DNA from 2 places in the Paenibacillus segetis genome. Region 1 is predicted to be linked to the other one. Evidence: riboswitches for the same ligand, from Rfam matches in the RefSeq annotation. Region 1 holds a riboswitch; the other holds the start of a gene.
The links. Region 1 has a riboswitch for cyclic di-AMP ahead of IEW05_RS24615 (resuscitation-promoting factor). Riboswitches for the same ligand answer to the same signal wherever they lie in the genome.

Region 1 (4,023 bases):
AAAAAGAAGCCTTCATCGTCCACCTGCACTGGTGGCTCTTGACGCACGCTTAGCCGTATCACTGCCGACTCTACATTCGGCTGCGGGATAAAGACGGTGTGTGGCACCTTACAGATCAATTCAGGCTCACTATAATACTGAACGGCGATACTGAGGCTACCATACTCCTTACCTCCTGGAGAGGCTGCCATGCGCTCTGCTACTTCCTTCTGGATCATCACGACGATATGTTCAAGGGGAAGCTTCTCTTCCAATAGCTTCATCAGGATCGGAGTCGTCACGTAATAAGGTAAATTAGCTACAACGCTAACGCCACTAACGTCACCAAACTCCGTTTCAAATAAGGATCGTAAATCCAGCTTCAATACGTCACCATGAATGACGTTAATTTGCGGGTAGGGCTCTAGAACCTCCCGAAGAATAGGAATCAAGCGTTGGTCGATCTCTACGGCCGCTACTTTACCCGCCTCCTGAGCAAGCTTCTCCGTGAGCGCTCCAATACCGGGACCAATCTCTAGTGCCCCCTTGGACTTGTCCAGCCCCGCTGCAGCCACAATCTTACTGAGAATATTCTGATCGATCAGAAAATTCTGACCGAGGCTTTTTTTGAACTTAAACCCATGCCGCGAAATAATCTCCTTCGTGCGGCGCGGTGTTGATACTTCTTCCATTATACTCATGACAAGTTATACCCCTTTGTCTTCCAATTGTGCCAGTGCGGCCACGAATTCTTCACGGCTAATTCTGAACACCGTCATTCGTTTATAAAATTGTTTACCGTTGCAATATCCGATACCAAGTAGTTCTCCCATAATTCTTCGCCGGGCTGCTGCTTCTGGATGGACGATGAGTCCTGCAGCAATCAGATCGTCCCAATCGATTAAGCCGGCTTCCCCAGCAACCTCGCTACGTACATTGTCTAACGCCTCGCGTATGACCTCAGGCGATGCATTCTCCACCCCGATATCACCGCGCTTGGTCGCGTCAGCTTCCCGAAGGAAGGCATGTTTACAACCTGGAACCCGATTGGCCACAATTTTGCGAATACGCTCACCGGCATGGTCAGGATCTGTAAAAATAATGACCCCCCGCCGCTCCTGTGCTAGAGCAATCTTCCGTAGCGTCATTTCATTAATCGCAGAACCACCTGTTTCTATCGTATCGGCTTCTACCGCCCGTTTCACGGCAACCGTATCATCTCGGCCCTCCACCACAATGACCTCTTTAATCATGTCATTCCTTCCTTCCTTATCACAACAAAAAGAAGAGGATAAATCCTCTTCTTGAACCCATCTATTTATTAAACTAATACTATCCGATTCCTCATGCAAAGTAAAACTAGCTTAGCCTAGTTCAACTCAGGTTTGGTAGGACCAATGACATAGACTGTACGGCCCTTCTTACGGCCAAACTGGTTGGCAGCCTTCAGGCTATCGTAATAAACGTCAATCTTGTTGCCTTTAATTGCACCACCAGTATCCTCGGCACGACGGAAGCCAACGCCTTCGATATAGACCCACCATCCCATAGGGACAATGTTCTTATCAACGGCTATCGTTCTCCCTTCTTGTACGCGGGTACCGGAAGCAGTCTTCGTACCTATGCCATCCTCCTCAGCAGAGTAGGCAGTTAGCGTGACGTTTTTGATCATCTTTTTATATTTAAACGAGACGCCACCTTTAGACGTTAGTCCACTAATATCGACCCCACCCTCTTTCCGGGTGATGCTGGCAGACAGAACGGCTGTCGGTTTCTTCGTGCCTACGGCAATTACTTTCGGCTGAGCGGCCTTCGAGACCTCTTTGCCTAACCAATGCTTAGATACGAAAACTCCGTCTTCATATACTTTCTCTATGTTGTGTGTAACCAGTCCTTCGCTTCCCTGCTGAATCACCTTCGTCTTGCCTTTAAGCAATTCTGGATCAGCAGTCTTAACGATTGTGAATGGTACAGTCTCTTGCTGTTGCACCGTATGTTTGTCGACCCGGACAATACGAATCTCCAAATCAGACTTAAGTGCACTAGTTAGAGCAGGAGTAACTTTATCTGCTGGGTCCAAGGATACACCAAGCTCCTTGATTGCGCCCTCTACGTTGTTTTGTGTTGTAAAATGGGTTCTAGTTGTTCCATCCGCTATAACCTTTACAGGAATGGCACGTATAATGACAATTCGGTCTCCATCCTTAAGGGTGCTAGCGAGTGAACGCGAAACTTTGTCCTCGGGTTTCAATACGATGGAGTGTTCATCCAACACTTCATTCACTAGCGATTGACGAGTCTCTAAGGGTTGGATCTGACCATCGATGACCAAGCTGATGCTCTTCTTATCTTGGCTATTCAATCCAATCACGGTGATGATAACTACAGCGACTGCCAACAAGCTAATTACAGAAACAAGGCGTAAATTTTCAGGCTTCCAATGCATTGCGTAAGACATGCTGGATGAGCGTGATTCATGGGTTTCCTTTTTGTGGAAAATGCCCATATCTTCCGTCCTCCTTCATAGCCCCGCCGTCTAATTCGATATAAGATACATTTGACGTGACTATTATTCATTTTTACGAAATGCATGAACTACTGCATTTCGCATCCTGCCCCAGTCCGGTCGGCATATGTCATCCTCCTGATTAACAAGAGTATGATGTGCCTATTACATTTATTCAAAATAAAAGAAGCCTAAAGAAAGAGTCAGAGGAACTCCTTCGTGGCTTCCGAGTATCGTGATGTAATAGGATGCACGAGTTGCCTCTCTTAGACGCTTACGAGGTTAGCTGTCGGATTCGGACGCAGAGAGCCGCCCTTTCTCAGTACATTCGCTCATGGCGCAATGACCTCGAATTCACCCCAAAGACCCTATGAAGAAATCAATTACGGTAAGATTGGTAGTTGACCTAATCTATATCGTATCGGTTCCCCCGTTCTCCCATGCAGGAGATTCAGCGAGACTGGTTCATGGAACCATGTGATCGAAGATATCCAAGGATTACCAAATGGCATCATTTTCGATTACTGAAAAGATTCTATCCTGTTTCGATACATGTTGTAAAGGACGAATCAAGCACGTTTTTTTAAAAATATGGTTAAAAAATTGTAATAATCTAGCTTTAAACGGTTAAAATGTATTAATCTTTCCCGATTGCTACCTTTTTCGTCCTTTTTACTCCCGAATTCATCTAATCCCAAATCGTTCCAGTGCATTTTTGGTGGTTATTTCGGCGATTTCCTCAAAGGACATGCCTTTAATCTCTGCCGCCGCTTCCGCAACTAAGCGTACATGTGCAGACTCATTTCTTTTTCCTCGATATGGGTGTGGTGTCAAATATGGGGAATCTGTTTCGATCAATAATCGGTCCATCGGTGTCTGTGCCAAAACCTCTTTTGGTTGTTTAGCGTTTTTAAAAGTGATGGGGCCACCAAACGATAAATGAAATCCCATATCTAGACACATTTTGGCAATTTCCCAGCTTCCAGAGAATGAATGCATCACTCCACCGATCTCACTAGCCTTCTCTTCACGTAAAATCCGTACCACATCTTCATGAGCATCGCGGTTATGGATGCAAATTGGCATCCCTAGACTCCGAGCTAATCCGATTTGATCGCGAAATACCTTATGTTGAACATCTTTAGGGGATGTATCCCAATAATAATCCAAGCCTATTTCACCAATAGCTACTACTTTCTCATGAGCGCATAATTCAGCGATCCAGTCCAAATCGCCCTCACGCATCGTAATCGCATCCTGTGGATGCCATCCCACAGCCGCATAAATGAATTCATGAGCCTCTGCTAATTTCATTGTTGTAGGGATCGTTTCTCGATTAAAACCGATATTGATCATTCGAGTAACCCCGTTCTCCAATGCCCTTGTAATCGTTTCCTCACGGTCTTCATCAAACTGAATAGCATCCAAATGGGTATGAGTATCAAATAGCATCTTGTTGCGCCTCCTATATATGTCTATATTTGAAACAAATCAGCGATTTCTTGGGGAAGTTTATTTAACATAGGTATCAATTTATT
Region 2 (4,023 bases), on a different contig from region 1:
TTGAAAATTGGCAGTACCATTAAGGATCAAATGACAGGTATGACATTGACCGTTACAGGCTTTGTTGACAATCAGTCTTATAGTCATACTCCGGTTGTATATATGAATATTCATGACTGGCAGGCGATGAAGGCGAAGATGTCTATGGACCCTGAGGTACTTAAATCTTCATTATTCAATGCGATCGCTTTAAATGTTACATCTGATCAAGTAACGCAGCTATCTGATGAACTTAGCTCAATGGAAGTGGTTACCCAGAAGCAAGCTATTTCAAATATTCCGGGATACGCAGAAGAGCAAAAATCACTCTTGATGATGATTGCCTTCCTCTATGTGATCGGTGCTTTGGTACTTGCGGTCTTCTTCTATGTTATAACGATTCAAAAGACAAGTCAGTTTGGTATTCTAAAAGCGATGGGAACCAAGACGGCATACTTGGCAAGAAGTGTTGTTGGACAAGTACTTATTTTATCCATTATAAGTTTAAGTTTAAGTCTATTGTTGACTTGGGGTGTTAATTCAGTCCTTCCTGAGTCCATGCCATTCCAGATGAATCTATCTACAGCTTTATCTACAAGTGGTCTATTTGTGGGTATGTCTTTATTAGGATCACTGATATCAGTAACTCAGGTTGCTAAAGTAGATGCATTAGAAGCTATTGGGAGGGTTGGAGCATGAGTGCAAAACTAATCATGAATCAAGTCACAAAGACTTTTGGTGATGGGGATTTAAACGTCTCTATCCTTAATCAACTAAATCTTGAGGTTAATGAAGGAGAATTTATCGCGGTTCTTGGTCCATCCGGATCGGGTAAAAGTACATTCCTATCAACCGCAGGGGCGTTGCTGAGTCCAACAAGCGGAGAGATTGTTCTAGACGGAGAATCACTGACGGGAAAGAGTAAACAGGAACTTACATCGATCCGCTTGCACAAAATTGGATTTATGTTTCAAAGTGCCAATTTACTTCCGTATTTAAAAGTGCAGGAACAACTGTTATACGTTGCTAGTCTAACGGGGATGCACGCCAAGGAAGCGAAAGATCGGGCGGCTCAGTTGCTGAAACGGCTGGATATATGGGACCGTCGCAATTATTATCCTGAGAAGTTATCTGGTGGGGAGAAACAACGTGTGGCGATCGCACGGGCATGGATGAACAATCCAGCGATTCTACTCGCCGATGAGCCAACAGCAAGTTTGGATTTTAAGCGGGGTAGACAAGTGGTGCAAATGATAGCTGATGAAGTGAAGGCAGAAGGTAAATCTGCTGTCATGGTCACACATGACGAACGAATGTTGGAGTGGTGTGATCGTGTGTTACACTTGAAGGATGGCGTGTTAGTATAAAAGTTTGATCAAGGGTATTCCTTAAGTCATGTAAATGGCTTAGGGGATACCCTTTTACTTTTGCGCAAGGTTGACAAGTCTTATTTGATCAAGATTTTTACGTGGCAGGACCTGCATCGTACTTGCTTTAACTCTTGCCCGTTCACGTATCATGATGAGCTGTTCCTTTAATGTAGGAATACTGTTACTAAGAATGACTGATATTTCGATAAGTGGAAGCTTCAATCCATACCATAGAAATTCCAGTGCTTTTTCGTCCAACGTTGGAGTATCAGGAGAAAGAAGCTGTCTATCTACATCTACCACCCGTTCAGTGCATTGACGAATACAGCTTTGATAAGCATGTAATGAAAATGTTTTAGGATCCCAATTATCTTGAGCAAAAGGTTCACAGAGCTCCAGGAAGGTATTTGTAGTTACTTGTTCTGCAGCTGTGTTGTCCTCCAACAACAAATAACTAAGGGCGTATAGAGAATCTGCGTACATTTTTACGTAATGGACATATTTCCTATTGTTGAATGGGTGTTTGTTAATCAAATGAGTAGTCATCATCTTATATTCCTTTCCAAAATAACAGGTTGATTGTTAACTTATAGCAACGAGAAGTATGCTCGTTCATTTGGAGTAACAAAAAAACCGCAGACAGAGGAGGACCTCTGCTGCAGTTTGCGGATTCAGGTACAAATAAGCCTGGCGCAAATGCGTGGCAAATCAAGGGTCTCTCTCTATGGCTTACGAGGTTAGCTGTCGGATTCGGGCCGTGAGAGTCGCCCTACCTCATGAGAACTAATCATTCTCCGTCGGATTCACCCCAAGTAGGCCAGCTCGGCCTGATGGTTCCCCCGTTTCCCGCGGTTGCAGGAATTCAGCGTGTGTTTCATCAGAATGATACTATTTCTTGATTCCCTTGTAAAAAACAAAAGATATCTTATTGGCCGTAGTTAAGCCAAATTCGGTCAGCAACAGAAGAAAAAGTGACTAAAAGCACATTTGTGGCCTTATACAAGGCTTCTATCTTCCTCAAGCTCGGTTTCTTGATTTCTTTACTTCTGATATGCAGATAGCTAATTTTTCACTCCTGAAAAGTAGTAATCACAATAATTGAGGTTTATTCGATAAATGCCTTAGAACTGTGAAAACAAGAGATATAAAGAGATTAGATAGTAAGTAAGCGTTATCCAATATGTATTTGGTTTCGATTTTGCTTTTTTTTGCCAAGGAACGCATTTTACAAGAAATCTGCTTAGAGAGTATGATTACACCTGTTTCCATAACATAACTGAATATTTGATCCGCTTAATTTCCGTTAAGGAAAGCGGGGGAACCAACAATTGACTACCGATGTGAGAGTCGGAAGTCAGTTATGGGGTGAATCCTGTAGAATGTGAGGCAATTTGCATTTATACAGGTAGGGCAACTCTCACTGCCCGAATCCGACAGCTAACCTCGTAAGCGTATGGAGAGAGGATGAGTGCAATGTGACCCCATGTAGAGTCACAGAGGATTTCCTCTGTGGCTCTTTACTGTACCTTTTTATGAAAAATGGATGTAAAGGTAACGTCTAATGACGCGATGCAGCTATATTCAGACTGTGTCCGAAAATGACGATGGTCACAAGATCGTTCGGAGATTTTCGTTGCCTCCTTATGTACTTGAGAAGGGGAAAAGATAGATATGGCGGATCAAAATGAATATGTACTTGTGTGGGCACCAACAAAAGCAGGAGAACTTTTCATTAAATTATTGAAATTCAAAGGGATTAAGGTTGCGGGGTTAACTAACAATCAGGCAGGAAAAAATCGGCTAGAAGAATTGGGCATTGAGCGTTTTGTATTGGTGGATACAAATCATCAGAACACTTGGATTCAACCATCTTTTCCGGTGGGCAAAGTGTATTTGTTCGAAAGTAGCCTAACATTATGTTGCCGATATATTCAAATGTGTCGTACTTGGACGAGAAAACCGATTTTTGTTATTACAACATCTTTAAATCCAAGATTAGTCTATAAAGGGCTCGGGGCGAAATATGTCATATATTCACACAGCGGGGATGTGTCTTTTTTGGCAGACAAATCCGCACAGCTAGACAATTGAAAGGACTGAAAAGACCATGATGGATCTGTATATGGTGGCTGCATTAGTCGTGATTTATGGTTTGTTCTATGGATTTATGCACTGGTGCGAAGGTGTAGTTCAGGATAGGGAGGAATGATTTGTGATTCTGATCATAGCTGTTACCGTTCTATTGTTCATGTATCTAGTATATGCCCTGATCTATCCGGAGAAATTTTAATTTCATATCGCATTATTCTAGTAAAAGCATAAAAATTTAGGCAATTTAGGCCTAATTTAAGGAGGGTCAGTCATTCATGGGCATTTTGCAAATTGTAGCTGTTATCGTAATCCTAATGCTGCTGGTTAAACCAATGGGTACTTATTTATATCATGTGTTCTCCAATGAACCGAATCGTACGGACAAAGGGTTTGCTCGAATTGAAAAAGGCATTTATGCCTTGATTGGCTTAAAAAAACGGGACCGAATGTCCTGGAAGAAATATGCGATAAGCTTTATTTTGACGAATATCGTTCTAGTGGCTTTCAGTTATATATTCCTTAGATTACAGCGGGGGCTCCCGCTTAACCCTAACGGAATTGGGGATATGGAGCAGACACTTAG

Region 2: another riboswitch for cyclic di-AMP. It lies ahead of IEW05_RS12005 (hypothetical protein); the one in region 1 lies ahead of IEW05_RS24615 (resuscitation-promoting factor).

The regions. Positions count from the first base shown of each region.
Region 1 is NZ_BMFT01000007.1:61,323-65,345, forward strand. It holds gene rsmA (16S rRNA (adenine(1518)-N(6)/adenine(1519)-N(6))-dimethyltransferase RsmA) at 1-680, opposite strand, end outside; gene rnmV (ribonuclease M5) at 687-1,232, opposite strand; gene IEW05_RS24615 (resuscitation-promoting factor) at 1,349-2,485, opposite strand; cyclic di-AMP (ydaO/yuaA leader) riboswitch at 2,742-2,952, opposite strand; gene IEW05_RS24620 (TatD family hydrolase) at 3,170-3,937, opposite strand; gene IEW05_RS24625 (HD domain-containing protein) at 3,961-4,023, opposite strand, start outside.
Region 2 is NZ_BMFT01000001.1:2,578,574-2,582,596, reverse strand. It holds gene IEW05_RS12015 (ABC transporter permease) at 1-678, shown strand, start outside; gene IEW05_RS12010 (ABC transporter ATP-binding protein) at 675-1,346, shown strand; gene IEW05_RS12005 (hypothetical protein) at 1,401-1,832, opposite strand; cyclic di-AMP (ydaO/yuaA leader) riboswitch at 2,061-2,227, opposite strand; cyclic di-AMP (ydaO/yuaA leader) riboswitch at 2,630-2,817, shown strand; gene IEW05_RS12000 (DUF4218 domain-containing protein) at 3,021-3,440, shown strand; gene kdpF (K(+)-transporting ATPase subunit F) at 3,562-3,639, shown strand; gene kdpA (potassium-transporting ATPase subunit KdpA) at 3,716-4,023, shown strand, end outside.